DNA from 4 places in the Zooshikella ganghwensis genome. Region 4 is predicted to be linked to each of the others. Evidence: predicted binding sites of a transcription regulator. Region 4 holds the regulator's gene; each other region holds the start of a gene.
What was found. Region 4 encodes sigma-54, which starts transcription at its own class of promoters, with help from an activator protein. Its sites were predicted from a motif close to TGGCACNNNNNTTGCTNT; they were not measured.
Positions count from the first base shown of each region.

Region 1 (8,377 bases), on a different contig from region 4:
CTTAAGGGTATAAACTTATCGTGAGTTTTATAACCGAGTGGTGCGGTTACTTTTTTTCAGTATTTAATGATTTAATGAGATCCATTGATATTTTTTGAATTTGAGGAGTTAGTTTTTTCGCACGTTCTTGAGCTATTTGCATAGACTCTTTAGAAATTGTTGGCATGATATTAATAGTTTTTTGGCCGACAGGTGTTTGATAAAACTTAGTCATTTCTTTTAATTCATTTTCATTGTAATGCTTCATATAGATGTTAACGAAATCTTTTTTGATAGCACTCCAAGTAAGTTCTGACTGAAGAATTGATGTGATTTGGGTAACATGCTTTTCCACTTTAGCTTTAGTAGCAGGATCTTTAGCATATTGAGTTAATTGGGAAGTAAACATTGTTTTATATTGGCTGAACAAAGGTTCATACATGTTTTTCACTTTCATCACTTTCAGTAATTCTTCTGCTGCTGCCTGATGACTTGCAGTATCGGCATGTGCAGGTATGTGTAAGCAAAGTACGGTAGCTAAAAGTGTAAGTTTTAACGTATTTTTCATTATAGGCCTTTCTATTGGTTTAGTGAGTTAGCTTAGTATTATCCCCTATAGCAGTAGTTAACAGCTTTGACTCAGCGGACAGGTTATACCACTGATACGGAGAAAATATGTTCTAGGGTTAGTCACTTCGTCATCGTTGGGGTTTCGCGGAAGTTTTAAAAGTATGATATAACTCATACTTTTTATATCTGGGTATCTTAGAGGCTGTTAACAGGCCCTAGTGATTGGTTCGTATAATACTGCATTGTAAGCAAAGAAGCTGCTATCCTATACCCTTCACGAATGATTTCTAGGTTTTGTTATCTTCACTCCTCACCCCAATCACCTATTAATATAGGCTCATGGGGCTTCGTCACTCGATGGCCGCACCTAAAAACCATTCGTATTGGGTATATTTGGCGCGAGGACCACTAGGAACTATTTATGTTTTTGTGAGCCCAACAGCTCGCAGGTGAACCAGGAAAATAACCCTTTTGGAGTATTTTTTGTCAACTCCAGACTTAACAGTTTAAGACATATGGTGACTAAAAAAGCTCGGCATAAACGCAAAAAGCAAGGCTTAATGGAGGGTGTAAAGCACTTCATAAAGCGTCTAGTGCTAATCTGGGTTTTCTTTTCGGTATTGTTGGTTTTACTTTTTCGTTGGTTACCCTTACCAACAACGTCATTTATGTTACAACAGTGGTTGTCTGCTCACTCTCCTTGCTCAACTCTTCGTTATCAGTGGGTTCCATGGTCTCAAACATCGAAACATCTTGCCATTGCGGTAATAGCTGCAGAGGATCAAAAGTTTGCAACACACTGGGGCTTAGACTTTGCAGCTCTGCAAAGCGCGTTACAAACCCGTTTAAAGACGGGGAAAATACGTGGTGGTAGCACTATTTCACAGCAGGTGGCAAAGAATGTATTTCTTTGGCCGGCAAAAAACATGTTTAGAAAGTCGTTAGAAGTTTACTTTACTATGCTGATTGAGTTGCTTTGGCCAAAAAAGCGTATTTTAGAGGTGTATTTGAATATTGCTCAGTTTGGTGAATGTACCTACGGTGTAGAGCAAGCAGCACAACAGTACTATCGAATTAAAGCCAGTGAACTGAATGGCTGGCAAGCTGCGCGATTAGCAGCGGTTTTACCGAACCCGGTAATATATAGAGCCGATCGGCCATCCAACTATGTTGTTAAGCGCAGCAACTGGATTAGACGGCAAGTAAAGCAATTAGGTGGTTTTGGTTATTTGTCGAAGTTTGTAGGTTACGAGGATTAATCACTGTATATATCCATGTGACATTATGTTTTATTGTGTATTGTTGTGATATCTATAATGCTTAAGTGCTATTTTTTAATGTGAGTTGTCTCATAAATATAGTGTTTTTTTGTTTGATTTTTGGTTTCTAACTGGTCAAGGCTTTTTATCATAGAGTACTATTGAATTCTTACCCCGTGTAACTTTATACCCTTCACGAATCATTTTAAGGGTTTGTTGTCGGTGCTCTTCACCTCAGTCACTTATTAATATAAGCGCCTGGGGCTTCATCACTTGACGGCCACCCCAAAAAAACTTCGTACTGGGTATATTTCACTGTAATATATTAAATTTTCAATAGGGACTTGAATTTTATGACACTTGTCATCCACCATAAGCAGTATATGCCGTTGACAAGGTATATTAAAGAAGATGATGAGGCTAAGACTTATACGGTGTGTAATTCATGAACAAAAAGCAAGTATTAATTGTTGCTGATATTTAGTGCCATAAGCGTATCAGTAGTATGTTGCTGGTTTGGAATTGGATGAAGCTAAATTAAGTGTGTGGTTTGGCTGATAAGTAAATACATTTTTTCGAAATGGAAATCATAACCAAGTCATTATTGAAGATACTTTCAGTACGTTTTAATGACGGAGGCTGAATGTTTAAAAAACTTTTTTCATGGTTTAGTGGAAAAGCTAGTGAGGATAACGCTAGCGATAAAGCGAATAATAACGGTCATTCCGATGATCAACAGCACACAACGCTTCAGACCCAAAATAATCAGGCTAATACTCACTCAGTAACAGATAGAGAGTTTACTGAGGAGACACAAACCAAAGCCTTTGTGGATGAGCCTGATGATAACTCAATACAGTCTGACTCAGTTAATGAGAAATCAAGCGAGTGTGATGAGCAAATTAAGCCGGTTACAGAGACACAAGAGACATTTGATCAGTCACCAGAAGCACCATTAAGTGTGACGAAAGAAGAGACTTTTGTATTTGCTGCTAACTTAACACTATATACCTCGTTAGATGTGCTTCAACAACATGGTAAACAGATTGCTGAATTGCCTGAAGCGTCGACTTCGAAGAAAGAGGGTGAGTGGTTAAAGGCTGCAGATTTTGCCCTTCGTGTTGACGAAAATGGCATGTTAAAAAGTGATATTGGCTTTGTTAAAGAGGCTGAGTATTTGGCGTTCTTGCTAGCATGTCGAGAAGTTGTTGAGAGTAATTTAGGCTATGAAGAAAAGCTTAAAGATTTGAGCGCCAAGATGGAAGAAAACCCACTTTGGCATAGCTGGGGGCAAAAAAAGCTTAAAAACAAAGAAGACTGGATAAGTGACTTGATTATTAAGGAAGAGACGCGAGTGATTACGGGGTTATCGCTGGCAAATGCTAAAACATTGTTTAATCAAGGTTATACGTCACTAAGTGCGATTGCAACCGCGCCAGAAGAAGTATTGACTTCATTACCAAGAGTAGGCAAGAAAACGCTTGAAAATATACGTCAGGCGGCCTCTTAGTGCTGTTGGCTTGAAAATATCTGCCCAACGATATAGTTTCCAACAACATTTTATAGCTACCGTAAGGTAGCTTTTTTTTGGGGAGGAAACTCAGGTGTATTGGGCTAGGCGCCACACTCTTTAAAGCTAGACTCTGTTATAACTTCTCCATTAATTTCCTGCATGATATTTTTTCTGGCCTGTTGCTCCCAGCGTGCTTGTAGTGCTGGTGTAAAGTAGAGGGTTGGACGTGATAGCAGCTTGGAAAGCACTTGGTTTCTTAGGCGTTTATATAAACGATAAGGTATAAAGCGGTGCTCCATGCGTACCTGCTGCTGGTATCGTTGATAAAGCGCTTCAGGTGCTGCAAGAATGGCTAAATCCAGGTCGAGAAATAATTGCTCGTCTTTACTACTTGAGGAGGGCTGGTGATGTATTGTCGAAAGTATCCACTGGCTAATGCATTCTACTTGTGCTGGCGCCACACCCAAATCCAATAACTCATTTTTTGCTTGATTCGCACTCGCTAATTCATTTCTCCGACTAAACCGCTTATACACACTATCATGATAAAAGATGGCCAACATAATTGTTGGTAAGTCATGACTTAAATCGGCAAATCGTTCCGCAAGTGTCATTAAATGTGCAAGATGGTAAATGTTATGGTAATGGCGGTGGGTTTGCTGATATTGGGAAATGAGCTGGGCAAAAACCTTATACTGAGTTTGGCTGTCACACTGTGCATTCATTGCATAAAGGTATTTTCGCCAGGCTCCATAGAGTTTGCGAATAACAGGGTGATGCAGTAATGGGAAGTGGGTAGTATGGGTAGGCATAAGTCACTCACTTATTTGATAATTATCTATCTTTTTAGATAGTCCCCATTGAGCGGCTAACTGCTATCCTATTGAATTTAGTGTAAAAAAATTTTGGCATGGTCTTTGTTATATGTGGTTTACCTTACCTGATTTTGACTAAATGAGATAGCATTCCAATGTGTAGAAAATATGAAGTTGTTCAAGGACAAAAAGGTGTTCCCATTAAAGCTTGGACCCGTGATGTTGCCTTTGAGCAAGCCGCTAAACAACAGTTATTGAATATAGCTCAGTTACCCTTTGTGTATAAATGGCTGGCGGTAATGCCGGATGTCCATTTAGGTAAGGGAGCCACAATAGGTAGTGTGGTACCTACGGTTGACTGTGTGATCCCGGCTGCTGTTGGTGTTGATATAGGCTGTGGAATGATGGCATGTAAGACATCACTCAACGCCAGTGATTTACCTGAACACCTTGGTGGAATTCGAAGTGCAATTGAGCAAGCGGTTCCTCATGGGCGTTCAGCTAGAGCCAGAAAAGGGCGGGATAAAGGTGCCTGGGGTGATATTCCGCAAGATGTTGCTAATGCGTGGCGTGCACTGGCGCCTGTGTTTGATCAGCTGCAGGAAAAGCATACGGTCTTGAAGCAAACCAATAACGTAAATCATCTAGGAACTCTTGGTACAGGAAACCATTTTATAGAAGTCTGTTTAGATGAGCAGAACAGTGTTTGGTTTATGTTACATAGCGGTTCCCGTGGCGTAGGTAACAGAATTGGTACTCACTTTATTGAGCTTGCTAAAAAAGAAATGGAACGCTGGCAAATTCAACTGCCTGATCGTGACTTGGCTTACTTGCCCGAAGGGTCAAATTTATTTACTGACTACATGCAAAGTGTTGAATGGGCACAAAACTATGCTCGTATTAACCGAGAAGTCATGATGCAGCGTGTGATTCAAGCAGTACAAAAAGCACTGAATCGTACCTTTGAGGCGCATGTTGAAGCAGTAAACTGTCATCATAATTACGTAAATCGTGAGCATCACTATGGAAAGGATGTCTGGATTACTCGTAAGGGGGCTGTGAGTGCGAGAGAGGGGCAGTTAGGTATTATCCCAGGAAGTATGGGGGCAAAATCTTTTATCGTAAGAGGTAAAGGAAATCCTGAAAGTTTCAACAGTTGTAGTCATGGTGCTGGACGTGTTATGTCGCGTACTCAAGCGAAGAAAGTAGTTTCACTGGCAGAACACTTGGCGGCAACTCAAGGGGTTGAGTGCCGTAAAGATGAGGCTGTGATTGATGAAACACCAGCTGCTTATAAACCTATTGATAACGTGATGGCTGCTCAGTCAGATTTGATCGAAGTGGTTTATACCTTAAAACAAATTGTTTGTGTGAAAGGCTAGGTATGGTAGGGTCCAGCCTCACAATGAAAATTGTTTTTAATCAATGATGAGTAAGCGCAGTAATATGCGCTTACTTTATGCGTAATTACCTAGGTTATGTGGTTGGGATTTTTACGGACTTAATTTTATTTTGGATAAAAGCAATGAGCTTTTTAACTTCCTCAGTTTCTGTATTGAAATTATTATAATCAGTACTGTATATTTCTTTTAAGTCATTTAACGTTAAGTAATCCGGGTGGTGAACTTCGGCAATTGTAGCATACTTAAATTTTGTGTTGTTTTTCTCAATATATAATGAGTATATATGAATAGCTAAATTTTCTTTCGAAGACGACTGAAAGCTTTTGTATAATGCAGCTAAATCCTGGTCAGATTTTAGTTCGCCAAAGAATTGAGGTTGTTTACTTATTTTCCATCCAGCCGCTTTTAAAACTGCGCCAATAGACCCTCCATTGAGAATTTTTTTGTGCTCATTGGCAAAAGAGGTATCAACTTGCTCAGGGTAATGCACAATTGCCAAAGTCCTGGTTACTTTTTTACTTGAGTGAGTACTGTATAAGCGTGATACTCTAATTGACTCTCCAGATTCCAGTACGTCAATCCCGTAGCTACCAAACTTTAGTTCAATACGTTCACTGTTCAATAGGGGACGAAGTTTTTTATTGTCAATGGGTGTGGATGTTTGGGTAGCGAATGTATGACTGGTAAAGGTAATAAACAAGCATGTTAGTAAAGTAGAGAGCTTTGTTTTAAGCTGATGCATAGACATCTCATTTTTAATTAATGGCAGAAGAGTGATACCCACAGCGAAGTATACCCTTCACAAATGATTTCTAGGTTTTGTTATCTTCACTCCTCACCCGCAATCACCTATTAATATAGGCTCATGGGGCTTCGTCACTCGATGGTCGCACCTAAAAACCATTCGTATTGGGTATATAGAAGTGGAGTGAATTTAAGTAATAATAAAGCAAGTATAACGTTACCAGCTTTATAAAAAAATATTTAATCATTAAAGAGGATTAAATATAGTTAACCTTTATGAATAGAGAGTAATAGTTTATATACCGAAAATGAAAAATACAGACAACAACATTACCTCTGTGTCTGGAACTCATTAGGATAAACGCTAAAAAAGATTCGTGAAGGGGCTATATACAATTGCTATGGTTGATGCTGAATAGATGGTTTCATTGAAGGAGCATTAAAAAACTATCATCAGAGCCAATAATGTCTATAGTTTATTGTAAACATAAGCATGGCAAGTGTTGAGATTGAAGCCAGAGTGAAAAGCGAGAGAAGACTACGTTATATTTCCTTAGTAGTATTGTATTTTACTATTTGTATACCTATTAAGGGAGCTACCGATACGATTGCATTAGCGACGGGAAGTTGGTGTCCTTATATTTGTCCTGATGTGTCAAGTGACACAGGATTAAGTGATCAGCCTGGCTTTTTTGTGGAAATTGTCCGTGAAATATTGAGTGAGCATGGATACCACATAAAACTAACTGTTGTGCCTTGGTCTAGGGCAATTTTGGGTGTTAGAAATGGAGACTATGATGGAGTTCTTGGAACAGTCCCTTTGGGGCTTCCTGATTTGATTTTTCCTGAAAAGGCTCAGTCTTATTACCATATGTGTTTTTTTACAAGGCTTGAGTCATCTTGGGAATATGCCGGAGTTAGATCTTTAGCAAACCTACGTTTAGGTGTCATTCAAGACTATAATTATGATAATGGTGGGGAGTTAGATCAATATATTCTACAAGAAACTAATGGCTTTTGGGTTTCGTCAATTTCGGGTGAAGATATTCAAGCTCTGAGTAGAAATATTGATAGGCTTATCAAAAAGCGTGTTGATGTTATCATTGATGGACGGGAGGTTGTAAATTATTACCTAAAAAATAAAGCGTATAATCTTCGAGAAGCAGGCTGTGTATCTAGAGATGAAATGTATGTTGCTTTTTCCCCTATGAATGACCGGGCAAAAGAGTATGCTGAAATTTTGAGCAACGGTATGGTTAGGTTAAGAGCAAGCGGTAAGTTGGAGAAAATCTTAGCAAAGTATGGCGTAAAAGACTGGCAGTAAATTTAGTTATACTTGCCTTGATAGAACTCTTTCCAGAGTTGTTGATATTGACCTGTCGTGACTAGCTGATTTAGTCCTTCGTTAAATAATTTTAAAAATAATTTATTGTGTTCAATTTTTTTAGAAAATATCAAGTGATAATCCCAGCGTTCATATGGTTGTGTATAGGTGATATCATCCTGATGATCAGTAGTTAGCTGAGAATGGATTATATGTAAACCAACATCCTTATTTTCATCGAGTGCATCAAACCGCTTTGCAACAAGCATGAGAAATGTTGAAACCTTATCGGTCCCAGTAATAAAGTTAATAAGTTTGGCTTGTTCCGCTTTGACCAGAAGTTTAGCTTTAGCTGACTCCATGGGTATACCAATATGCAAGCCTTTTAATTGATAAAGCTTATCTGGATCTCCTTGCCAGATGATCGGTGTTTCTCTTAAATGAAAAAGCACCAGCTCTCCAGTATAAACAATATCTGAAAAGTAAGAGTCTTTGAGCCGTTCTTTCGTTTTTCCCCATATTGCTGAAGCATGCCATTTTCCAGATTTAACGTACTTATATGACCGTTTCCAAGGGAAAAAGCCATATCTTACGTTGATATTTTGAGCGGTAAAAACGGTTGTCAAAATATGAGTGACAATACCATAATGAGGAAGATCTTTACCAATGAAAGGATGCCATTCACCAATCGCAATACTTATTTCTTCTTCTGCGGTTGCTTTATGTGACAAAAGAGTGATGAAACATATGGCTATAATAATATGAGTCTT
Region 1 is NZ_JAEVHG010000011.1:51,092-59,468, forward strand. Features, by position in the region: gene KHS79_RS15530 (DUF2059 domain-containing protein) at 47-547, opposite strand; gene mtgA (monofunctional biosynthetic peptidoglycan transglycosylase) at 1,065-1,808, shown strand; gene KHS79_RS15540 (helix-hairpin-helix domain-containing protein) at 2,452-3,318, shown strand; gene KHS79_RS15545 (HD domain-containing protein) at 3,423-4,133, opposite strand; gene KHS79_RS15550 (RtcB family protein) at 4,292-5,518, shown strand; gene KHS79_RS15555 (hypothetical protein) at 5,613-6,281, opposite strand; gene KHS79_RS15560 (substrate-binding periplasmic protein) at 6,777-7,607, shown strand; gene KHS79_RS15565 (substrate-binding periplasmic protein) at 7,610-8,377, opposite strand, start outside.
Region 1: a site for sigma-54 is predicted at 4,228-4,245, ahead of KHS79_RS15550 (RtcB family protein). Genes of this name have one in related genera too.

Region 2 (8,377 bases), on a different contig from region 4:
TAGTCGCCATAACTTTGGCACGTACTTCAGGCTGATAGTGCCACTGGTCATCTACCCAGGAATAAATCAGTTGTTGCCCACTCCCTTGCTGATCCATTAACCGACCCATAGTGGTCACTAACGATAAGCCGGCCACTGGAGATAATGCCCCAGCCACTGCTAGCGCGGTATACCACCCCATGGAGTTGCCTAGCACAGCGACAATATCAAACTGGTCTTGCTGAATCGCTAAAAAGTCTGCGTAGCTACAGGCATAAATTAAGGCCGCCCCGTTTTCTCCCGAGTTATGTAGTGGCCGTTGAAAACGTTCTGCTTGATCCAGGGCGCTAATGGCTTTCAAGTGATGCTGTAACCGATTTTTATCAAACTCATGCACTAACCCATGTTGATGTTCGTGAAAGCGCTGTAAGTAGCCCAAGTCCGTGCGCTGATAACTGGCCCGACCTGGGCATACCACAATTGCAGTTTGTTTTTGCTTAGCTGTTTTGACTGCAGCTTGTGAATTTTTCATGCCACGCCTCCAGCGGTCAGCTCTGAATGAGTGGAAGGTGCATTTTCATTAGTGCCTGAGTATGTGTGCCACATGTGTCGTACTCGTTGTACAATCTCATCACACTGTGGCAACACTAGATTGGCAGCCGCACCTAGAGGAATAAAACTATCCGCGGCAGTAATACGTTCCACAACAGGTAATGGCTTTAGGTGCTCAACCAATAAGGTGACCAGCTGCTCACTGACTGACCCTGTTTGCCGACACTCATCGACGATCAGTATATGAGAACAGTGCTGAATTTCTTTCACTAGTGCCTCAACATGAATAGGTGCCAGCCAGCGTAAGTCAATAAGCTTAATAGGCAGGCCATCCTGCTGCTCAAGTATGCGTATCGCTTGTTGAGACAGCCTCACACCATTGCCATAGGTGATGATGGCAATAGGCGCCTCGTTACCATCAACGCCTATCTCCCCCACCTCGATGATTTGACCAATTTCAGGATAAGCCTGAGCCCACAAATTATCCCCTACTTGATGTAAATCTTTTGTCGTATATAACGCTATTGGCTCAATAAAAACCACCACTCGTTGCTGTTGCCAGGCATAGGCCACAGCACTGCGCAGCATCGCAACCGCATCAGCACCATTAGCGGGACACGCAATGACCAGTCCTGGAATATCCCGTAATACGGCAAGTGAATTATCATTGTGAAAGTGTCCACCAAAGCCCCGTTGATAAGCTAAACCAGCAATACGAATCACCATCGGGTTAGTGAACTGTCCTTGAGAGAAAAAGGCTAATGTCGCTGCCTCGCCTCGTAACTGATCCTCTGCATTGTGTAAATATGCCAGAAACTGTATTTCTGCCATCGGTAAAAAGCCATTATGGGCTAACCCTGTAGCCAGCCCTAAAATACTTTGCTCATCCAATAAAGCATCCATTACCCGGGCTGGGCCGAACTTGTGTTGTAATCTGCTGGTAACGCCATAAACGCCACCCTTTTTCCCGACATCTTCACCACAAATCACTATTTGCTGGTACTGTAATAACAGATCTGCCAAGGCAAAATTAAGTAATTTATTCAGTGGCTGAGGCTGGCTCAACTGTCGCCATTCATTGCCGAATAGTGATTTGCGTGCAGCTGTAGAAGGTAAATCTGGAACTGGCCTCTGTTGCGCGCAGGCGGTGATGGTCGACATCACCTGTTGTCGAGTGGTTAATTTAGGACGTTTCACGACTTCACCGGCAACCCGAGAGACTTGCTCCCACTGTTGCTGGCAGCCTGCAATAATATCCTGCGCTGACATTATATTCAGATCGAGCAGTAGCCGCGCACTGTACAACAGCGGGTCCTGCTGCTCTTGTCGTTGAATCTCCTGGGATGATAAATAACTGGTTTGTGCGTCGGAACCCGCATGCCCATACAAACGTACCATTCTCAAATGTAATAATGCTGGCCGTCGATATCGGCGCACATAATCGATAGCCTTTACGGATGCTTGGTAAACCGCAAGCATATCCAAACCATCCGCATAAAAATATTTTATACCTGGCCGCTGCTTACAGCTCATCGCCACCCAGTCTGTGGGGGTTTTAACGGATATCCCCAAGCCATTGTCTTCACACACAAGCAGCAATGGTAACGGTAAATGCCGATAATGAATCCAGGCTGCAGTATTTAAAGCACCTTGTGCTGTTGAGTGATTTAGTGAAGCATCCCCAAAGCTGCACATCACCACAGCATCTCCGGCTAAAACCCCTTGGCTGTTTAACTGTTTATGCAGTGGAATGCTATAGGCTGTGCCCACAGCTTTGGGCAGATGTGAGGCAATGGTACTGGTTTGTGGTGGGATGTTCAGGAGCAAACTGCCAAACACTTTATGTCGTCCACCAGCAATGGGATCTTCTGCAGAGGCCGCAAACGCCAGTAACATATCGTAAAGTGGTGTACTTCCGGGCAGTAATTTACTCCTTTGCATAAACAGCGCGCCACTTCGGTAGTGCAGAAATAACATGTCCTGCAACCCTAACAACTGCCCCAGTACGACATTCCCCTCATGCCCAGCACTGCCTATGGTATAAAACCCTTGACCTTGCTGCTGCATTTGCCGAGCTTTCAAATCCAACAGTCGACTCAGCAGCTGACTATGAAACATATCCCTGACAGCTTGCGGAGATAATCCAGTGTCCTTAATGCCAATAGTATGCTCTCTTTCAGGTAGCTCGCCCTTTGCAACAAGTTCACAAAATGCATTAACCCGGGCTTCATCCACTTGCCTCATTCGACCCTCCCTGGCCTATATACGATTCCCTCTGTGGCAATAACTAACAGTGGCATTAACTAAATGCAGCAATCCCTGTCTGTGCTTTCCCTAAAATAAGTGCATGAATATCGTGGGTGCCTTCATAGGTATTGACGGCTTCCAAGTTGAGCATATGACGAATAACAGGAAAATCATCAGCGATCCCATTACCACCTAACATATCCCGCGCCTGTCGGGCAATGGTTAGCGCTTTACCACAGGCATTACGCTTGACCATTGAAATCATTTCCGGGGTCACTTGATGTTCATCTATTAAACGCCCTACACGTAAACTGGCTTGTAATGCCAAGGCAATTTCTGTTTGCATGTCAGCAAGTTTTAACTGCACCAGTTGATTAGCGGCTAAAGGCTGCGCAAACTGTTTTCTATCCAATGTGTATTGACGCGCGGTATACCAACAGCATTCAGCAGCCCCTATTGCTCCCCATGAAATACCATAGCGAGCTTTATTTAAGCAGCTAAAGGGGCCTTTTAAACCAGCCACATTGGGTAAAATCTGCTCCTCAGTAACAAAAACATCATCCAGTACAATTTCACCGGTTACTGAAGCCCGCAATGAAAATTTGCCATGAATAGTCGGGGTAGAAAGTCCTTTACTGTCCCTTTCCACCAAAAAACCTCGGACCTGACCATCGAGCTTAGCCCAGACCACACAAAGGTCGGCAATCGGTGAATTGGTAATCCACATTTTGCTACCTGTTATTTTATATCCTCCCGTCACTTTTACTGCCCGGGTTAACATGCTGCCAGGATCTGATCCTGCATCAGGTTCCGTTAAACCAAAACACCCCACCCATTCACCTTTTGCTAAAAGCGGTAAGTATTTTTGTTTTTGTTCATCTGAGCCAAATGCCCAAATGGGATACATCACTAATGAAGACTGCACGCTGAGAGCTGAACGATAGCCACTGTCCACTCGCTCAATTTCTCTTGCCACCAAACCATAAGCTACGTGGTTAACATTGGCGCAACCATAAGCCTCAGGTAATGTACAGCCTAATAAGCCTAGCCGACCCATTTCAGTCATTATTTCACGATGAAAAAATTCTTTACGGAAAGCTTCCTTCACTCTGGGCGTGAGTTCCTGCTGCGCGTAATCCCGTGCACTATCCCTGATCTGTCGTTCTTCAGCGGACAACTGTTGTTCGATTAATAGAGGATCTTCCCAGACAAACTGCGGCTTTGCGACACTCGCGGTTTCTTGATTCATAGTCGTTACCATACACCCTAAAGCGTTTTATACCCTTTGCTCTCGATATAAATAATCGCTTACCATTTAATGAATATTTATTGTCACTATTCCTTTATTAGCCGCATTATGCTAAAGCCCCTAAAAAACTACAAGCAGAATGTAGTAGACAAAAACCTGTTAAAATTGAAACATTTCTTTAAAACAAACACCTTAATAATGTAATCCTATCCGAAAAATACGTTTCAACTCTCCGCTTTTTAAATACAAGTGGAACACCAGAATGTTGGTCTAAAAATAGTTTGTAATGGGAGTTAAGCGTTGAATTCCTCTAACAGGCTTCCTTGCCTAGTAGAGAGAATGAGAGGAGAGAATTGCTGGTCAGTGCTTTAAATAGGTAGTTTAAAATAGGCACTTAAAACAAATTAACTATAAAAACCCTTATATCAATTGAGTATTATGATTTACATTGGGGAAACATGGGTAGCTAAGTGAGCACCTTGCTCTTTTCTTGAAAGCAATAACCTTACCTCTTGCCCAGGTGTTAATTGATGTCGACCAGGTTCTTTAAAACTCAAATGATTAATATAAACCTGATTAATACCATCAATATCAATACAACCAATCCCATTATTTTTACAATACCATTTAACATGGCCAACACATTGAGTATTCATTGTAATGCTCCTTATATTTTCCCTTCCAGTTTTAAATATTTCTTTTGTAAAAAATACCCTACCGGTGTTCAACAAACCTTTACCAAGATCAAAAAAACGCCTTATTTTTTCATTAAAATTCAAATAACATTATTAAAAAACCTTCTTTGCAGAGCCATACTGCTCAATACATCGTGGCTATTTTTTCCATCACAGCTCAACAAAGAAGCAAGTACCAGACAACCCTTATTTTTTAAACTTACGACGGCTAGCCATTAATAAACCCAGGCTTAACAAGGCAACAGAAGTAGGCTCAGGCACTTTAGTTAACCGAGCAAAAGTATATAAATCAGTCGCCGCATTCTCAGCCGTAAAGTAATCAGGGCCTAATTCAATGGTTGATCCATCAGCATCAAATGAACTATAAATAAAGAGCTCATAGGCCATGTCATCAATCATTAAATCTAATGTCACAGGAAACCCGGCTAATGTTGTTAATGAGAAAAAGTCATCACAAATAGAGCCTTGTGGGTTACCAAATGGACAGCCAACCACATTAGGTGTTTCATTAAAATCAATATCAAATAATGTTACCAATGTCTTACCATAATCTGCGACAGGGACTAATGCAGGCACATCAGGATCAGCAATTTGAAGTGCAGTTGCTAATGCCAATGGTGTTCCCATAATTGATGCTGATTGAAAACCCACACCTAATGTACTACTCAACGATAATGCACCTAAAATCTGAGCTGTTTCTAAAGTAGGAAATGCCCCATTCAGTACATTATTGTTATGGGTGGTAATTGAAATCTCATAAGGAATATCTAAAGCAACCATTGAAATTGACTTATGACTTAACAGCTCCAAGTTACTTTGATCACCACCTGCAGCAATTGGCACTCCCCAACTTAATGTACTGCTAAGATCTGCTCCAAGATCAGCGTTTACAATCGTTGCAGGAGGAATTGCACCTGGACCTACGGTAGGGTTTTGGAAGATACCTGAACCAGCAACTATCGTTAAATCAAGAATACCTGCTTGCGTATTAACGGCCGCTGCAAGACATGAAACCGTAAATAGTTTGGCAATATTAGATAAGCGCATTTTCCTTTCTCCTTTCACATAATTTATTGAGTGTTCAAACTGTTTCACCCCTAACAGTGCAAGGAGATTGCCAAAACTGAAAAATATCAGAATATCATAGCGTTACCTATTCATTAGCTGTCCAAAAACCATTTATTGATAAGTGACTCAACAACCAGACAAACATAAAAAGCAGATTATTAGGGTACACGGCATATTCCCTGTACTGATTATGTAAAAAAAGCTTAAGTCTAATAAATCCATGCCCTCCTACACAGTTAATTCCTACATGCACAGACAGTTCAGTGGACCTCAACCTAACTTTACAGTAGTTTTTTCTATCCTTTGTTCAACGTCTGCATAACGTCCATCAAACACACCGTGAATCCTTCCCTGGAGGTTTGGTTGCCGCTTCCTTGCGGCAAACAGTTCGACTGTGCGTTATCCAGCCGCTGGCTACCCATGTTGTAAATCGTAAGACCACTATTGCTAAATAAATAATGATTGGGGTATAAAAAATAGGTATAAACGCTGAAGGTGGGGTATTATCGGAGGTTATTTGTGAAACACGTGCTGGGAGCACGGTAAGCAGCAGTGACCAGGAAAGGCCTTCTGCTGCGGGAGAGCAAATCACCTCTGATAATGCATTTAATGAGGTAGATTGGTTATTTAAAAAATGTAAATATTTCAGTAAGTTAACTTTGCTTTAACAACAGTCTTTTGTAAAAAAACTGATAGTTTGCTCGATCAATTAAATCATGATTAATCTTTACTAGGTATTTCTAACTTTAATAAAAAAGTCAAAATCACGGGCAATGGTATTTCCCTGGCTACTGACTTCATCTACCGTATTTAAACGTAAATGGATCTGAATGGCGACGACCCTATTCATATCACCTACTAAATCTGCGGTAACATAACGATTTGGCACTTGGTCCGCATTGGTATCTTCACCATAAAGGAAAGTCATCTGTTCAACGCCTCTAACCAATTCCTCTGCAGCATTCAAGCCTTCCTGGCGCCATAGCGAGGTTACAGTATTACCTTGATTATTTGGAAAAGCCGAGTTGGCTAAATAATAAATGGTTGACTCCATTTTATAAATAGCGGCATCTTCTCCGTAAGGAATGCCATCATCCGTTAATTCTTTCTTAGCATTGCCGGGGTCAATTGACCCTCCCGTATTATGAACAATATTATATTCCGTTCCACTTCTAATGACAGCCAAGTTGGTTATTTGAAATAAGGTCGCTTTAGTACAATCACTGATTAAAACAATTTCTTCATCCTCCAGTGAAATACTGGCTTCCACTTTAATATCTGCGGAGGTGTTTGGCATTGCTTGTGTTACCCTAGCACCTTCATCTGAGGTTCGACGAACGACTAGAATATCGGCCGATGAACTTGGGTTAAGGTTCTGTAATTGCGTATTCAGTGTTGGTGACCAAGTACCGCTTTTATACACATAACCAGAAAAAAGCGTCCCCATATCCATCAAATAATCTACATCTGAAGGCTTTAAGCGGTTGATAAAATTACTAAATGCAACCTTTGAAAGACAGCCCATATAGCCTGCCATTCTTAGGTCATGACTGATTAAGTCAAAGGCTAAGCGAGCATTGTCTTGTAAGCGGGACAATCCATTAACAACACGATATGATTGCTGATTGGCACTAAAGATACTGATCATTCCCCCCATTAATACCAGCCCCAACAGCATTGAGACAAGCAGCTCAATAATGGTAAATCCTTTTACATGATTAACTGAGTACATAACTCAAGCGTCCTTTTTAGAGTCCTCCTGTCATAAAATTGTATACCTGGGTACGCTTATCGAACAGTAAGTCAAAAAAACTTAATAAATCTACTTGTAGTGCTAATAAACATGTAACGCAAGAGCACACTATTTATCCGTTTATTTAACCAGAAAAATCATTAAAATTACTCTAGGGCCTGTTAACACTATTTGAATCACCACTGCCGTAGACTATTTTTTCGCCTAGCAAGGCACAAGGAATGCCGTGTAGTCATTCTACATAAATGACTTGTAACACTGCTAGGTGGAAAAATAATCACGGCCCGAAGGGTTATGACGGTAAAAGCACTACTCGTTGTTGCTCATTGTTCATTTAGAATAACTAAACTTCACTCTTCGCGCCTAGATTAGTGCTTTTACCGTCATAACAGTGATATTCAAATAGTGTTAACAGGCCCTAGCTAAAAAAGCAGGACAATCGCATATAAAAAGAGTTTATGATGATCAGAGATTGTATTCATGCAATGCTTGAATTCATTTGTTCCTCCCGCAGCAGAAGACCATCCTTGGTCTCTACTGCTAACGGTGCTCCTGGCACCTGTTTCACAAACAAATTCAAGTATTGCCAACCCTCTTTGTGCTTTACCCCAATCTCGCTTAAATTCATAACAGTAGTAGCTCAATATATATTAAGGGCTTTACAAAGGCTGGATAATGGCCGCTGAACTGTTTGCCGCAAGGAAGCGGCAACCAAGCCTCCAGGGAAGGATTCACGGCGTGTTCAACGGGTATTATTTAGACTTTAGGCACAAGTTTAAGGGAAAATTATATGCGGTTGCCCTAGCTAAAAGAATAAACACTGTTACTCATTAT
Region 2 is NZ_JAEVHG010000005.1:135,650-144,026, reverse strand. Features, by position in the region: gene KHS79_RS09730 (ACP S-malonyltransferase) at 1-511, opposite strand, end outside; gene KHS79_RS09725 (thiamine pyrophosphate-dependent enzyme) at 508-2,775, opposite strand; gene KHS79_RS09720 (acyl-CoA dehydrogenase) at 2,831-4,027, opposite strand; gene KHS79_RS09715 (hypothetical protein) at 4,471-4,683, opposite strand; gene KHS79_RS09710 (PEP-CTERM sorting domain-containing protein) at 4,909-5,769, opposite strand; gene KHS79_RS09705 (PilW family protein) at 6,521-7,522, opposite strand; gene KHS79_RS09700 (hypothetical protein) at 8,024-8,173, shown strand; gene KHS79_RS09695 (hypothetical protein) at 8,367-8,377, opposite strand, start outside.
Region 2: a site for sigma-54 is predicted at 5,825-5,842, ahead of KHS79_RS09710 (PEP-CTERM sorting domain-containing protein). Genes of this name have one in related genera too.

Region 3 (8,377 bases), on a different contig from region 4:
AGGCGAACTCGTTTCTTACTTTCACAGATTGCAAGTAGTTGACGATATATTTCTTGAGGTGTTTGTAGGATTTGATACTTCTCACTTGAATCCCAATCTGAAAAACTGATCATACCACCCACATCCCTGAATATTTTAATTATTAAAATAAGTTTTAAAGTAAACTAAAAGTATTTCTTTTTTATATCGCTGATTAACAGGTTACTTATTTCTCATGGTTTAATTATAAAGGTATCCCTAAAAAAAGTGCATTTTTAGAGATGCTCATAAATATATCTCTGTCATAATTTATGAACGACTGGCAGGAATTGATCAGTGGTAGGTATAAACTAGAGCTGGTGAATAAGCCAGCTCCCAAGTATCTATCTCTAAAATGTTAACAGGCCCTAAGCTGTACCAATTAACCGCCCAGTTGCATCATTAATCGTTTGCCCTTGCTTGGCATATAGCGCTTTTTGAGTTAAAGGCTGGCCTCGATAAATACGGAGAAAACGTTCCACTACCAACTGTGTTCGGCTAATGATTCGGTGATTGGTTTCATTGCAGTGTTTGCTTTCTTTCAACTTACTTTGTAAAGCATTCCAAAGTGACTCCAGGTGCTCTTTTTGGGTTTTATCACAGAAGGTGAGGAGTTGCTGAAAACCCGTGGCATCTGGGATTAAGCCGAGCGAAGCAAATAACTTGGATCGTTGATTTGCATTTTGGCTAATGGATGTTAGATATGACTGTTTTCGACTAATGTGAGCCTCAAGGTTGGAATAATCACGCTCTTTTAGTGCTTGACGTTCAGCCTTGAGGGTTACAATTAAATGGTCAAAAAGTTGTAAGTCTGCAAGTAGTAATGTTTCAAACTGTTTGAGTGAGTGGGTAGTGGGCATAATGGTCATTCCAGTTGTCTAGCTTAAAGTGAGGTTAAAACCCTTCAAAGTCTATGAGCTTATTAGCCACTTGCTCTGCATTAACCTGATAGCGTCCTGCAGCAATATCAGCTTTAAGCTGCTGGACACGCTCTGAGTCAACGCCGTCCTGCTGAGCAACTTGGTCCTGCAATTTCTTTAAGTCCTGAGCTTGTTGACTAAGCTCCACAGAAACAGGCTTTTTATCGGCACTAGCCTGTTCCCCAACGGGCTGGTTGGAGGATTGCTCTAAAGACGTATTTTCAGACCCACTGACCCGTTGCTGGGCTCGCTTTTGGGCGCCTATTAGGTCTGATGAAGACGTATTGGGACCATTGATATCATTAACCATGATGACTACCTTACCCTTAGAATGACCACTCACTATGAATAATAGCGGCCATCATTGAAATTACTTTAATAGCCATTTTGCAAAAAAATTCAGAACAAAACCTGCACTGTGTTGCTATCCTTGACGATGCCTTCGACCACGCGTTTGCTTCTGTTATTTCGCACCTTTATTCGCTCACCAGGTTTACCATCGGAAAGTGCTATTCCAAATGATCTAACGGCAAAATGTGCTGCTGAAGCAATTATCGCAACTTTTGTGCCTTTAGTGATTATAGTCGCTGTGTCAATATGTCGACGATTAATCACTTGTCCTAATGTAATTGTTTTGGTTGCGATTTTACCGATAACGGGTGCTTGCTCGACGAAATAGCCATGGCGTAATCTGCTTATATCAACGGTCTGCCACATTAAGTCTGCGTCAGTGATTTGTCGCTTTTTTGGAATGGTACGTCTGCTGGCAAGTACTTGCCGGAAAATGCTCACCTCTGAAGTGACATAAACTTGCCAGATATTTGGGCAGTCAATGGCCAGTGTAATTCGTCCATAGGACTTACTGTGTCTATTTTGGCTGACCAAAAGAGGTGCCTGGCATAAGGCTAACCTTAATCGCTGATCCAGCGGATTAATACGAATTTTATAGGTTATTGAAGGCGATTGCGCTAGTAGTGGCTGCAGCTTGTTTAGCAGGTATCGATAGGCTGCCTGTTGCACTTGGTCATTGAGTGGACTGGCTAAGCAGGTATATGAATATAGGTAGAGCAACAAGCCCAATGCAAAATACTGACGTATGAGACTAAATTGTCCTATGCTATTTGTATAGTTCATAAGCAGCAATAGGCCTTAGTGAAAATCGTAGATATGCAGCGGTTTATTAATTTAAAGCAACTGCTATGCCGGTTTCAGGCTTAAAGTGTTTGTTAATCATGTAGGAGTGGTTTCATGGCTGGTGTATTAGACAGTGTTAACCAGCGAACTCAACTGGTAGGGCAGAACCGACTTGAATTACTGTTGTTTAGACTGAATGGTGGTCAGTTATACGGCATCAATGTATTTAAAGTTAAGGAAGTATTGCAGTGCCCTAAGATGACGATTATGCCGAAAAGCAGTCCTATTGTAAGAGGTGTTGCCAATATCAGAGGAGGCACAATTCCTATATTGGATATGAATATGGCAACTGGTCGAAGTGCTCTGGAAGATGTTGAAAACTGTTTTGTGATCATTACTGAGTACAACATGAAAGTTCAGGGCTTTTTGGTGCGAATGGTCGATCGCATTGTCAATATGAATTGGGAAGAAATACATCCCCCACCCAAGGGAACAGGGCGAGATCATTACTTAACCGCAGTAACTAAGGTGGATGATAAGCTGGTTGAGATCATTGATGTTGAAAAGATTCTTGCGGAAGTTTCTCCAATGAATGAAGAACTTTCAGAGGATGTTGTTCGTCATGAGCCAACCGATGACTTAGCGAATAAGAAAATATTAATTGTTGATGACTCAGCAATAGCGCGCAAACAAGTACAACGTTGTATAGAGTCGTTGGGCATTGAGGTTGTGGCCAAAAATGATGGTCGTGAGGCTTTAGAATACCTTATGGAGTTGATTGACAGTGGTACTAGTCCTACAGATGAACTCCTTATGATTGTTTCTGATATAGAAATGCCTGAAATGGATGGTTACACGTTAACCTCTGCTATTAGGAATGATCCGCGTATTAATGATATGCATATCGTGCTGCATACATCATTGAGTGGTGTATTTAATAAAGCCATGGTGGAAAAAGTGGGGGCGAATGATTTTATTGCCAAGTTTAATCCCGACTTATTAGCGGGGGCGGTCATGGAACGAATCCAAATATTAACGGGTTAATTACAGGTTAGCATCGAAATGGGGTAATTTCTGTGGCTGAATTTGGTTCTCAACCGAAGCGAACGGTCCCTACGAATGATTTCGAAGTGTTTAGTCTTTTTTTGGAAAAAAGTAGTGGCATTGTTTTAGGTAAAAATAAAGAATATTTAGTAAAAAGTCGTTTAAGAAAAATTTTAGCGGAAAATAATATCAACTCTCTCACAGAGTTGGTTTCGCAGATTGAAAAAAATCCTCGAGGCGATTTGCGTGGCAAAGTTATTGATGCCATGACCACCAATGAGACATTATGGTTTCGGGATAATTACCCTTATGATGTGTTAAAAAACAGAATATTACCTGAGCTTGTCAAGGAGCGACGTCAACAGAATATTCGTATTTGGTCAGCCGCTTGTTCTACAGGACAAGAACCTTATTCAATAGCAATGGCCATTGATGAGTTTGAGCGTAATAATTTAGGTATGTTAAAAGGCGATGTAAAAATTGTCGCAACTGACTTATCAAGTAAAGTCATGGCTGAAGCGATGGCTGGAGAATATGACTCTCTTGCATTGGGTCGAGGGTTGTCTGATGAGCGTCTGAATCGTTACTTTACCGCATTACAAGGAAAGCGTTGGGTAGTTAAACCCCATATAAAAGAGCGTGTTGAGTTTCGTATTATTAATCTGCAAGAAAGTTATACAAGTTTAGGCCGCTTTGACATTGTCTTTTGCCGGAACGTATTGATTTACTTTTCTGCTGAACTAAAGCTGGATATTTTAAGCCGAATTTATAAGACATTAAAGCCTGGAGGCTTTCTATTTTTGGGGGCGTCTGAAGCTTTAAATGGCTTGTCTGATTTATATGAAATGGTACAGTGCCGGCCAGGTATAATGTACATGGCAAAATCTGATAAAACAGATGTATTTGCGCGTGCTGAAAAAACCACAAGCCGCATACAGTCCTCCTCTTCTGAGGCCAAACGGTCTACCACAAGAGCAACAACTTCGGTTAAAGATCCGACAACAACACGAACTCGAACAACGACTACCTCTACCACAAAACCAACTTCCTCAATAAAACCTTCCTCGAATAAACCAGAGCCTTTTAAGCGGTAACGCTTCGTCTTGAATCGAAGGAAATGAGTTGCCGTTTGCCTGGTTACAGTGTGACAGATAGAGATTAACTGTCTGATAATCAAAGAAAAAAATTAGTGGCATGGGCTTTGCGTTTAGACCAAGTAGAAAATTACTCGGTTTGTTTGGCAAGGGAGTATTTATGGCTATCAGTTTTGATAATGCATTAGGTGTGCACCCTTATGCGCTACAAATTCGTGCAGCAAGAGCAGAAATCATCGCTAATAATTTTGCCAATGCAGATACCCCAGGTTTTAAAGCCAGAGATATAGACTTTAAGCAAGCTCTTAAACAAGCTGTTGATGGTTTACCCAGCGGCAATCAATTGCCACTCAATACGACAAACGAGCATCACTTACAAACAGTACCTACAGAATATAGTGGACCTGAAGTACTTTTTCGAACGCCAATTCAACCTGCGATCGATGGCAATACAGTGGATACTCAACAAGAACACTCGCTATTTGCCCGTAATGCAATGGATTTTCAGGCCGGTTTTGAGTTTTTAAATAGTAGCTTTAAATCATTAAAAACAGCAATTAAGGGTAACTAGTTATGTCTTTAACCAATATATTCAATATTTCCGGAAGTGGTATGTCGGCTCAGTCTGTACGTTTAAATACCATTGCCAGTAATGTTGCCAATGCAGAAACAGCCAGTAGTAGCATTAATGAAGTGTATCAAGGACGCAAACCATTTTTTAAAATCATGCAAACACGCGTTAATGAAGATCCATTTTGGCAAGGCTCTGTCTTTGATGATGAAAATACGTTGTACCAGCAGCAGGGAAGAGGTGTGATGGTGCAAGCGATTGTTGAGAGTAAGGCAACGCCTCAGGCACGTTACGAACCTGATCATCCTAAGGCCGATGAAAAGGGCTATGTGTACTATCCAAACATTAATGTGGTTGAAGAAATGACAGATATGATTTCAGCGTCCCGTTCATTTCAAGTCAATGTTGAAATTATGAATACAGCTAAAACGATGTTGCAAAAGGTTCTGACGTTAGGTCAGTAATATGGCTGATCGTTTTGTGGTTAGCACTAAGGTGAGCGAGGTGCTCTCATGAGTACAATTAATCAGACCCAAAATACGACAGCTAACGCTGTTGTTGATAAATATACATTAGAGAATCCTTCATCGGCTAAAGGCAATAAGGAGCTGGGTCAGGATCAATTTTTAACATTAATGATTGAACAGTTAAAAAATCAGGATCCATTAAACCCGCAAAAAAATGAAGACTTTATCGCTCAGCTTGCGCAGTTTAGTACAGTGGAAGGGATTACTAATTTAAATCAAACTGTGACCAGTATGTCTTCAGCGTTCACTTCCAGTCAGGCACTGCAGGCATCTGCGTTGGTAGGACGTTCAGTTTTGGTTCAAACCTCACGTACACAACTAAATGCTGGGAGTGATGTACAAGGTGTTGTCGATTTGCCTGCCTCAAGTCCTGTGAGAGTCGATGTTTTTAATAGCTCGGGTGTGTTAGTCAGACAGATCGATTTAGGCTTACAGCCGGCAGGTGCAGTGGATTTTACATGGGATGGCAAAGATAGTAATGGTCAGGCTATGCCATCTGGAGTGTACAGCTTTAGAGCATCAGGCGTGTTAGATAATCAAGGAATCGCTTTATCAACAATGATGAGTACGAATGTGGATAGCGTAACCCTGGGTACATTTAATGATTTAACATTGAATTTAGCGGGTGTTGGTTCGGTTAAGTTAAGTGATGTTAAGCGGATACTTTAAATATGACGAAAGCTTATTGGTTATATGTATATGATTAGTTATTTATTTGGGGGGATGATTTTTTTATGGCAAAAAAACAGCGTACGAAAAATATCTAATTAAATAGAAGCTAAATGAGTTGTTATCGTTTTTAGTCGGTGTTTTTTTTAAAGGTTGCCAATTGCTGGGAAGAAAATTGGAGCAGCTTTGCTAACCCGTTAGGATTAGCGCTAGGGAGAGTGCGCATAACATGACGCATAAAAAATTTATGTTTCTTGCAAGATTCATTATGCATCCTTGACGGAATTAATGAATAAAGGAGCGCAATATGGCGTTTAATACTGGCTTAAGTGGGCTTAAAGCCGCTTCCACTGATCTGGATGTAATTGGTAATAACATTGCGAATTCTGCAACAATAGGCTTTAAAGCTTCCCGAGCTGAATTTCACGATGTTTATGCACGTGAAATATTAGGCGGAAGTAGTCGCTCTCCGGGTAATGGTGTATTAGTGCAAACTATTGCTCAACAGTTTAATCAGGGTAATATTAAGCCGACGGAAAGAAACCTGGATTTAGCTATTGATGGTACAGGCTTTTTTATTATGCGGGATAATACCGGGCAAACCTATACACGTCAGGGCATTATTGGCATCGATAAAAACGGTAACCTGATTAATAATCGAGGCTCTTTTTTGCAAGGATTTGCAGCAGATGGGCAAGGAAATATTATTCCTGGTATTTTGTCGGATTTACAAGTAGGTGATCAATTTCAGGACCCCAGGCAAACGAGTAATATTGATATTAGCTTTAATGTTGATTCCCGCGAGCCTGTTTTGGAGCGAAGAGGGAGTACCAGTGCCGCTAATGGTGCGATTATAGGCAATGCTCAAGCAGGTACGAGCAATGGTTATACGGCAGGTTCTTTAGATATTCAGGATATTTCGACAACACCGGCGACCACCATTTCGACAGTCGCCATTCCTTCGGCCGCTAACCGGTCAGCTCGAGCAATCGCGGCAGAGTTAAGCAACTTATCTCAAGTAATTACTGCCAGTGCCAGTACCCGGGTAAAAGTCGATGTGAGTACTTTACCTTATGGAGGTGCAGCACCTGCGGGGGCTTCCATTACGATTAATGGCCAGGCGGTTAGTTTGGCGAGTGTGAATGATGCCAGTGAACTCGCGACCGCTATTGCTAATTTGACAGACATTAGTGCTTCATTTGTCGCGCCCAGTGAGATCAGAGTATTTAATAATTTAGGTGATGATATTTCTGTTGCTATCAGTAGCACGGGAACCAATGTCTCAGTGCAGGGTGCTACTGGAACAACGTTTACCAATGCTGGTGCACCAGTTGTGGTCGCAGATGGTGGAGCAGCTACAGTAGGAGGCGAAGTTAATTTTCAGGTTGAAGAAAATTTTCAGCTAGTGACCCCAACACTACCTGCAACAGCGTCTAATGTTTTTAATTTTCCATTGGCTTATGTGCCATTTATAGAAAACTCTTTTGATCCCATTGATCCAGACACATACAACCATGCAACACAAGTAGAGGTGTTTGATAGCTTGGGTAATGCACATAACGCGACACTTTACTTTGTTAAAGAGCGTGCCAGTACAGTCAACCCTAATGTGACAGAGTGGAGTTTGTTTGTGCAAGTGGATGGTCAGGATGTGGGTGACCCTGTGGTGCCAGGGGGGGCAGCAACCCGTGCTAGGTATTCTGTCCAGTTTGACCGTGAAGGTAACTTAATTGATCCGCCACCCAGTATCGTGATAACAAACTGGACTCCCCTTGATGCCGATGGTATTCCGATTACAGCTTTGGGGCCGATAAATACCTCAGCAGGTGGTGATGTTTTGCCGTTACCTGATCCTCCGACCAGTTCCAACTTTGTGATTGATATTGAAAACTCCACTCAGTTTGGTAATGCTTTTGCGGTAGACAGCTTAACTCAAAATGGTTTTGCGGTAGGCAATATTACTGAGCTGGATGTCGATGATGAGGGGATAGTATTTGCCCGATACAGTAATGGACAAACATCATTGTTGGGGCAGGTTGCGTTAGCTAACTTTGCCAATAATCAAGGTCTTACGCCAATTGGTAATACCTCATGGGCTCAGTCTTTTGCTTCAGGGGAGCCGGTCATAGGCTCGCCACAAGCTGGTGTGTTTGGAGGGATTCGTTCTGGTACTTTGGAAGAAGCAAATGTTGATATTGCTGAACAGCTGGTGAACTTAATTATTGCTCAACGTAATTATCAAGCCAATGCGAAAACCATTGAAACAGAGGATGCTATTACACAAACCATTATCAACCTCCGCTAATTCAGCCCTTAAGCAGAGTATATCTAACGCTGCTTTTTAAGGCTCTTTTGCAAGTAAGGGTGAGGCATGGTTTTGCCTCATCTGTCCTGCTTTAC
Region 3 is NZ_JAEVHG010000001.1:613,413-621,789, forward strand. Features, by position in the region: gene KHS79_RS02740 (flagellar brake protein) at 1-113, opposite strand, end outside; gene KHS79_RS02745 (flagella synthesis protein FlgN) at 387-878, opposite strand; gene flgM (flagellar biosynthesis anti-sigma factor FlgM) at 913-1,248, opposite strand; gene flgA (flagellar basal body P-ring formation chaperone FlgA) at 1,338-2,072, opposite strand; gene KHS79_RS02760 (chemotaxis protein CheV) at 2,187-3,116, shown strand; gene KHS79_RS02765 (CheR family methyltransferase) at 3,149-4,210, shown strand; gene flgB (flagellar basal body rod protein FlgB) at 4,371-4,781, shown strand; gene flgC (flagellar basal body rod protein FlgC) at 4,784-5,245, shown strand; gene KHS79_RS02780 (flagellar hook assembly protein FlgD) at 5,294-5,977, shown strand; gene KHS79_RS02785 (flagellar hook protein FlgE) at 6,285-8,282, shown strand.
Region 3: a site for sigma-54 is predicted at 4,307-4,324, ahead of flgB (flagellar basal body rod protein FlgB). Genes of this name have one in related genera too.

Region 4 (8,377 bases):
ATATTTATTCTTTTTTCTTTACTTGCATTTCATTTACAGACTTCCTTTAATAGCGCCCCAACTACATGAGAATATAAACGAGTTGAATTTATGTCTCTGCTATTAGCTTTTATCGCCGTTTTGGTTGGTTTTGCCATACTCATCTGGAGTGCAGATATGTTTGTTGATGGTGCAGCCGCTTCTGCACGAAATCTAGGCATGTCAACCATGATGATTGGTTTAACCATTGTTGCGTTTGGTACATCAGCCCCTGAGATTTTAGTCTCAATCATGGCAGCAACAGATGGACACTCAGGCTTGGCTGCGGGGAATGCACTAGGCTCCAACATTGCCAACATTGGCTTAGTGTTAGGTATTACTGCACTGGTAGCACCGCTTCCCATAAAATCTTCACTATTACGCAAAGAAGTCCCTCTATTACTAGCAGTAACTTTGCTTGCTGGTATTTGTCTATTTGACTCAGGCTTAACCTTGCTGGATGGCACCATACTGCTATGTGGACTAGGAGCAACACTTTACTTCTTTTACCGCTGGCAGCGCAGCTCTTCAAAAGGTACAGACCCTCTAATTACTGAGGAAGAAGAAGCCATCCCAGAAATTTCTCAAAAAAAAGCTACGGTACTTTTTATTTGTGGACTGGCCCTACTCCTCTTCAGTTCACGAATTTTAGTATGGGGTGCCACAGAAGTTGCACAATGGCTAGGTGTCAGTGAACTTATTATTGGGCTAACAGTTGTTGCAATTGGCACCAGCTTGCCAGAACTTGCCGCCTCCATTGCCAGCGCCAAGAAAAACCATCATGACATTGCAATTGGTAATGTGGTTGGCTCGAATCTCTTTAATTTACTGGCCGTATTACCCATGCCTGCACTGATACATCCAGACCACTTCAGTAGCCTGGTTTTCCAACGAGATTACTTGACCATGTTGTTACTGACGGGGTTACTGGTTGGTATGATTTTCTGGGGTAAAATCCGTCAGTCTTCACTAAGCCGTGTTAATGGCTCCTGTCTGGTTGCATGTTATGTGGGATACTGCGTTGTTCTCTACTTAACTCACAGTCTTTAGTCTGTCATAATTCGCGCCAGCTAATTCTAATGAGCATTATTAGTGATTACTGCCCACAACACATATTAAATAAGCAGCCCTGTTATGCGCCTTTGATTCACTCTTTAGATAGGTAAATTATGACCAAGGCAGATCAGCTTATAGCATCAGGTAAACGCACCTTTGACATTGAGATTGAGGCACTGCAGCAATTGGCAGCTTCAGTGAATGCTGACTTTGTTGCAGCCTGTGAGCTTATTCTTGCCTGTAAAGGCCGAGTGGTTGTCGTAGGAATGGGTAAGTCAGGGCATATTGGTAACAAGATTGCCGCAACGCTTGCCAGCACTGGCACACCAGCTTTTTTTGTGCACCCTGGAGAAGCCAGTCATGGCGATATGGGCATGATTACTTCAAATGATATTGTTATTGCTCTGTCTAACTCAGGCAACACTGCAGAAGTGGTTACCCTACTGCCACTTTTAAAACGACTCGGTACCTCTTTAATCAGCATGACTGGAAACCCTCAGTCAACCCTTGCCAAAGCTGCCGATGTGAGCCTTGATGTATCAATTAAAAGAGAAGCCTGTCCTCTGGACTTAGCACCAACAGCAAGTACCACAGCCGCATTAGTAATGGGTGATGCATTAGCAATAGCCTTACTTGAAACCAAGGGATTCACAGCAGAAGACTTTGCCTTCTCGCATCCTGGCGGTAGCCTAGGTCGAAGACTCCTGTTAAAAGTCGCAGATATTATGCATCAAGATGATCGCTTGCCTGCTGTTCGCTCAGGTACTTCGCTAAGAGATGCCTTACTGGAAATGACTCAACAAGGCTTGGGGATGACCGCTATTGTAGATGCTGATGGTTTACTGCAAGGAGTATTTACTGATGGTGACTTACGCCGAGCACTTGACCAGAGTGTTGATATTCAGCAAGCCACCATTGACAGTGTAATGACAGCAAAGTGCAAAGTCGCTCAAGCAGATATGCTCGCAGCACAAGCGCTCAACATTATGGAAAAGCACAAAATTAATGGTTTGATTGTGGTCGATGACAACCATAAAGCCATCGGTGCACTTAATATGCATGACCTTTTACGCGCAGGTGTAGTATGAACTTACAGCATTTAGCCACAAAAGCCGCTGCGGTTCGTTTGCTGGTATGTGACGTTGATGGGGTACTGACTGATGGTCGACTTTACTTTACAGAAGACGGCCAGGAATTTAAGACATTTCATACTCTGGATGGTTTAGGCTTCAAACTTTTGCAGCAAACTGGGGTCAAAATCGCTATTATCACTGGCCGAAAATCCAAAGTTGTCAGCCAGCGTATGGCTGCACTTGGTGTCGATATTGTTTATCAGGGGCGTGAAGACAAGCTGGTCGTTTTAAAAGAAATCCTTGAACAGCTTGAACTCACACCTGCACAAGTGGCCTATTTAGGAGACGACTTACCCGACCTCCCTGCAATCCGTTATGTTGGTCTGGGCCTAGCCGTTGCTAATGCAAATCCAACGGTAAAACACTATGCAGCTGGTGTCACCCAACAGCTTGGTGGACTTGGAGCTGCTAGAGAAGTATGCGAGTTTATAATGGCAAGCCAAGGTACGCTTGATGCCCAGCTAGCTCCTTACTTATGTTGTTAACATGACGCAACTGTCTTTGACTTCTTAACGCTATGAGCTTTGTTCACCATGGGCTTAAAACGTATTACTACACTGACATTATTACTCATACTGGGGTATGGCTTGTTTACTTTTTTAAACCAGCCAGATGCATTTAACTTAACCGCACCTAAAAGTGATAAAAAAGAAAATACTGCAGTTTCTCCAGATGTTTTTATGGAGTCTCCTGTTATTACCCAATATACAACAAAAGGTGAGCAAGACTACGTTGTTGTTGCTGAGAAAGTAAGTCACTTTCCTCATAATGATATTTCACTGATTGATCAGCCTGATATTTTGATTACGCGAAAACAAAGTAGCGACTGGCATACGACCTCACGGCAAGGAAGGATACTTCCTGGTGGAGATGTGATGGAACTCTGGGATAATGTCGTAATTAGGGAACAGAAAACAACTGGAAATCCTGGCATGATTATAACCACAGAGTTTCTGACTGTTTACGCAGAACAAAATCAAGCGAAAACCAAACGTCCAGTAACCATTAAAACTGACAACTCAGTTGTAAACGCGGTCGGCATGAATGCATATTTAGATGAGGAGCGTGTGGAGTTGCTATCCAATGTTAGGGGAACATATGAAGTGCAGGATTAACCTTTTCACACTAGGACTACTTTTTAGCCTTATAAGCCAGCAAACAGCCTGGGCTTTACCTGCTGATAGAGAAAAACCAATTCACGCAAAGTCTGATAGTGCTAATGCCGAAAAAGATGGTGTGCGTATACTGACGGGAAATGTTGTCATTACTCAAGGCACCATAAAAATTACTGGTCACAAAGTCACCATTTATACCGACAAACAGGGAAATATCAACAAAGTGATTGCTCTGGGTAGCCCAGCACACTATGAAGAAAAGCCTGAACCTAACAAAGAACTGATTCGCGCCTATGGCAAGCAAATCAACTATATGATTCCTCAAGAAAAAGTTGAAATTATTGTTAATGCTAAATTATTTCAGGAAGGCAATAAGTTCACAGGCAAGCGTATTGACTATAACATGAAAACCCAAACTGTGAATGCTAAAGGCGACTCTTCAAAAGCTGGCGGCAAGCAACGTGTTGAGATGATCCTGCAACCTACAAAGACGAAGTAACTCTATGCCCGTTCTACAAGCCACAAACCTGGCCAAAAGCTATAAAGGTCGTCAAGTTGTCAAAGAAGTCTCACTCCATATCGAAAGTGGTCAAATTGTTGGTCTACTTGGTCCAAATGGTGCGGGAAAAACAACCACTTTTTATATGATTGTTGGCTTGGTTCGATCAGATCATGGTCAAGTGCAAATAGATGAACACAATATTACACATCTACCCATGCATGGCAGGGCACGTGCAGGAATTGGTTATTTACCACAAGAAGCGTCTATCTTCCGCAAGCTGACCGTCAGCGAAAATATAATGGGTATTTTGGAAACCCGTAAAGACTTAAATCGTCAACAACGAGAAGAAAAACTTAACCATCTGCTTGAAGAGTTTAATGTCACTCACCTCAGAAATAGTATGGGTATGAGCTTATCAGGTGGTGAGCGTCGACGAGTTGAAATTGCTCGTGCACTGGCGACTGAACCCTCTTTCATTCTACTGGATGAACCTTTTGCTGGGGTTGACCCCATCTCAGTAAATGATATAAAAATGATAGTCACTCACTTAAAAGAAAGAGGCATAGGTGTACTGATTACGGATCACAATGTTCGAGAAACACTTGATATTTGTGAGTTAGCCTACATAGTAAGTGAAGGACAAATAATCGCTCAAGGTACAGCGAGTGATGTAATGGCCAACCAAAAAGTCAAGGATGTTTATCTTGGACATCAATTCAAAATCTAAGACAAGTAGCCTGGTCGCGCATATAATGTGTTAATGTATGAGATGCGGCCACTCATCATTATCACTCACTGTTTACTGAATAATTAATGTGGCAGCATTATTTCACCACAACGACAGGTAATGTTAGTGGCATACTAATAGATAAACTTTAGCATTTGCTTTGTTGCAGTGTAGGTAAATCAACTAACTATGAAGCCATCCCTAGTTTTAAAAATGGGCCAACAGCTGACAATGACCCCCCAGCTGCAACAGGCCATTAAACTACTTCAGTTGTCTACGCTTGACTTGCAACAAGAAATTCAGCAAGCCCTAGACTCAAACCCTTTGCTAGAACTTATTGAAGATACCTCTGATACTGGCTCAAATAGCGAGTCCAGTGACTCTTCTGATGAACATCAGAATGAGCTTACTCAACAAGCTTCCTCAAACTCCAGTAGTGACGACAACAGCACTGATACAGCCAACACCTCTTCCCAAGATCAAGAAAACGAAAGCAGTGATTCACTCTATGAAGACCAATGGGCTGAGCAAATCCCTTCTGAACTATCGGTAGATACTGCCTGGGAGGATGTGTATGACTCATTACCTCCTTCGACTGGAAACTCATCGTCCGGCTCCGATGAAGACTTTGACTATACCGCCAGAAACAGTACAGCAGAAACTATTCAGTCGCACTTACATTGGCAGCTTAACCTTACCCCCTTAAGTGATAACGACCGACTTATTGCAATAGCAATCATTGATGCTGTGGATGAAAGCGGCTATTTAACCTGTAGCCTTGAGGATATTCATGAAAGCTTTGATCCAGAGTTAGAAATTGACCTGGACGAAGTGGTTGTTGTACACCGATTATTAAAGCAGTTTGACCCGGTTGGTGTTGCCGCGCGTGATTTAAAAGAGTGCCTGTTAACTCAGTTGACGCAACTCAGTGCAGACACACCTTTTCTGGAAGAAGCAAAGCTAATTACCCAAAAGTATCTCCATTTATTAGGCAATCACGACTACAATCAACTTATGCGAAAAGCAAAGTTGAAAGAAGAGCAGTTAAAGCAAGCGATTTTGCTAATACAAAGTTTAAATCCACGGCCTGGCTCTGTTATTCAAGACGAGAACTCTGAATATATTGTTCCCGACGTTATTGTCCAAAAAAGAAGTGATCGTTGGACTGTAGAGCTAAATACGGATGCCACTCCCCGTCTTCGCATCAATGCCAGCTACGCTTCATTAGTCAAACGTGCAGATAGTAGCTCTGATAATACTTACATTAAAAATCACCTTCAGGAAGCCCGCTGGTTCATTAAAAGCTTGCAGAGCCGTAATGAAACATTAATGCGTGTAGCCAGCTGTATTGTTGAGCATCAAAAAGGCTTTTTAGAGTATGGTGAAGAAGCCATGAAGCCTTTAGTGCTTCATGACATTGCTGAAGCGGTTGGTATGCATGAGTCAACCATTTCAAGAGTAACTACTCAAAAATATATGCACACCCCTCGTGGTATATTCGAACTGAAGTATTTTTTCTCCAGCCATGTTAGTACATCATCGGGTGGAGAGTGCTCATCAACAGCAATCCGAGCCATCATAAAAAAATTGATTGCGGCGGAAAATGCACGAAAACCTTTATCAGATAGTAAAATAGCCAAGCTTCTGGAAGAACAAGGAATAAAAGTGGCAAGACGAACTATCGCCAAGTACCGAGAATCACTTTCTATTCCACCTTCTAACGAGCGAAAACGGTTGGTGTAAAAAAGCGTTATAGGGTGACAAACACCCCAGTTAGCCCCTTTTCAAGGAGGGGAGTGTGGAGTCAGTAGTAGTACACAGTTTCTACTGATAGACTGTAAATCGGATCACCTAGGAGATCGATGCATGCAAATAAACATTAGTGGTCACCACGTTGATATTACCGATCCGCTGCGCCAATATGTCATCAATAAATTTGAGCGTTTGGAGCGGCACTTTGATAACATTACCAATGTGCAAGTCACTTTAAGTGTCGAAAAACTTCGACAAAAAGCTGAGACCACTTTACATACACGAGGTGCAGATATTCGCGCTGAAGCGGAATCTGAGGACATGTATGCAGCGATTGACATGCTTGTCGATCGGTTGGATCGTCAACTTCTAAAACACAAAGAGAAAAACCTTGACCGTTTACAGGGCGCAGGAGCCCGTTAAACTGGCGATTGCTGGAGACTGTAAAAACGCAATGAAACTCGAACAGATTCTTGCCCCGGAGTGCACCGCTTGTGATGTTGAGGGTGGCAGCAAAAAAAGAACGTTAGAGCAAATTGCAGATATCCTGGCCGGATTCCGGCCAGGCATAGGTGCTAGCGAACTTTTTGATAGTCTTATTACCCGAGAGCGATTGGGCAGCACTGGATTTGGCAAAGGTATTGCCCTGCCCCACTGCCGATTAACTAACTGTGATAAACCCATGGCAGCCTTACTAAAACTGCGTGAACCTATTGAGTTTGATGCTATGGATAATCACCCTGTTGACCTAATTTTTGCACTTGTAGTCCCTGAAGAAGCCACCTCAGAGCATTTGGCGATTTTGCAACTTGTTGCCGAACGATTTGAAAATGCCAGCTTCAGAAACCGGTTACGTAATGCTCAAAGCAACCATGAGCTTTTTGAGCTTGCTATTGCTCCTCTTCCCAATTAACAAGCCACACACAACCAACTTATTTTAGCGTTTCGTCTTTATTTACACTAAATGACGGACTTCATTGTAGCTTGGCTACAACAAGAAGCTGTCATTTTGGTGTACACTATACTTGCTGTGTAATAATAATATGGCGCAATTAACTAAAGCCGACTCACTACCAGGGTACAGATTAAAGTCGTATGAAACTTGTTATCATTAGCGGTCGATCAGGTTCAGGCAAAAGTACGGGACTACATGTTCTTGAAGATCAAGGCTTTTTCTGTATTGATAATTTACCCCTGGTTTTACTTCCCGATTTAGCGAAAGAGCTGCAAAAGGCGTATTTAGACCGAGTAGCTGTAAGTATTGATGCTCGAAATATACGACAAGAGCTATCACGCTTTCCGGAAATAATTAACCGAATTAAGCAGCAGCAAGTTGATGCAGAAGTTATTTATCTTGATGCTGATGATGAAGAGCTATTAAAGCGATTCAGTGAGACTCGGCGAAAACATCCCTTAAGCAGCCATAACTGTTCATTGGCTGAAGCACTTAAAGCTGAACAACAGGTTTTAGACCCTATCTCTAACCTGGCTGATCTCACAATGGATACTACCGGACTTACCCTGCATGATTTACGGGATATATTTAATAAACGTGTAGCCAGTAAACAGGACAATAGTATTGCCCTTTTATTTGAGTCCTTTGGCTTTAAAAAAGGTGCCCCTAATGATGCAGACTATATTTTTGATGTACGCTGCTTACCCAATCCTTATTGGGTGAATCATTTACGACAGTACACGGGTAAAGATCAACCCATTAAAGAGTTTTTAATGGCTGAACCTCAAGTTGAAGTGATGTTTGAGGATATTTATAAGTTTATTGAGAAATGGTTACCTAGCTTTGAAGCCTGCAATCGAAGTTACCTTACTGTTGCCATAGGCTGCACCGGCGGGCATCACCGCTCGGTCTATTTAGCTGAACGGCTTGCATCTTCTTTTCAAGCTAAGTACCGTAACGTCCAAGTTAGACATCGAGAACTTCCTTAATTAAACGTTAAGACTTCAGCCGTCACCATGATAGAAGAGCAACTCATCATCATAAATAAGCTAGGGCTTCATGCCCGTGCTGCTGCAAAGTTTGTAACAACGGCTGCAGCCTTTGGCAGCACAATTCGTG
Region 4 is NZ_JAEVHG010000002.1:416,853-425,229, forward strand. Features, by position in the region: gene KHS79_RS05675 (calcium/sodium antiporter) at 91-1,068, shown strand; gene KHS79_RS05680 (KpsF/GutQ family sugar-phosphate isomerase) at 1,188-2,162, shown strand; gene KHS79_RS05685 (KdsC family phosphatase) at 2,159-2,692, shown strand; gene lptC (LPS export ABC transporter periplasmic protein LptC) at 2,741-3,322, shown strand; gene lptA (lipopolysaccharide transport periplasmic protein LptA) at 3,306-3,821, shown strand; gene lptB (LPS export ABC transporter ATP-binding protein) at 3,826-4,551, shown strand; gene KHS79_RS05705 (RNA polymerase factor sigma-54) at 4,741-6,294, shown strand; gene hpf (ribosome hibernation-promoting factor, HPF/YfiA family) at 6,418-6,726, shown strand; gene ptsN (PTS IIA-like nitrogen regulatory protein PtsN) at 6,695-7,216, shown strand; gene rapZ (RNase adapter RapZ) at 7,399-8,247, shown strand; gene KHS79_RS05725 (HPr family phosphocarrier protein) at 8,275-8,377, shown strand, end outside.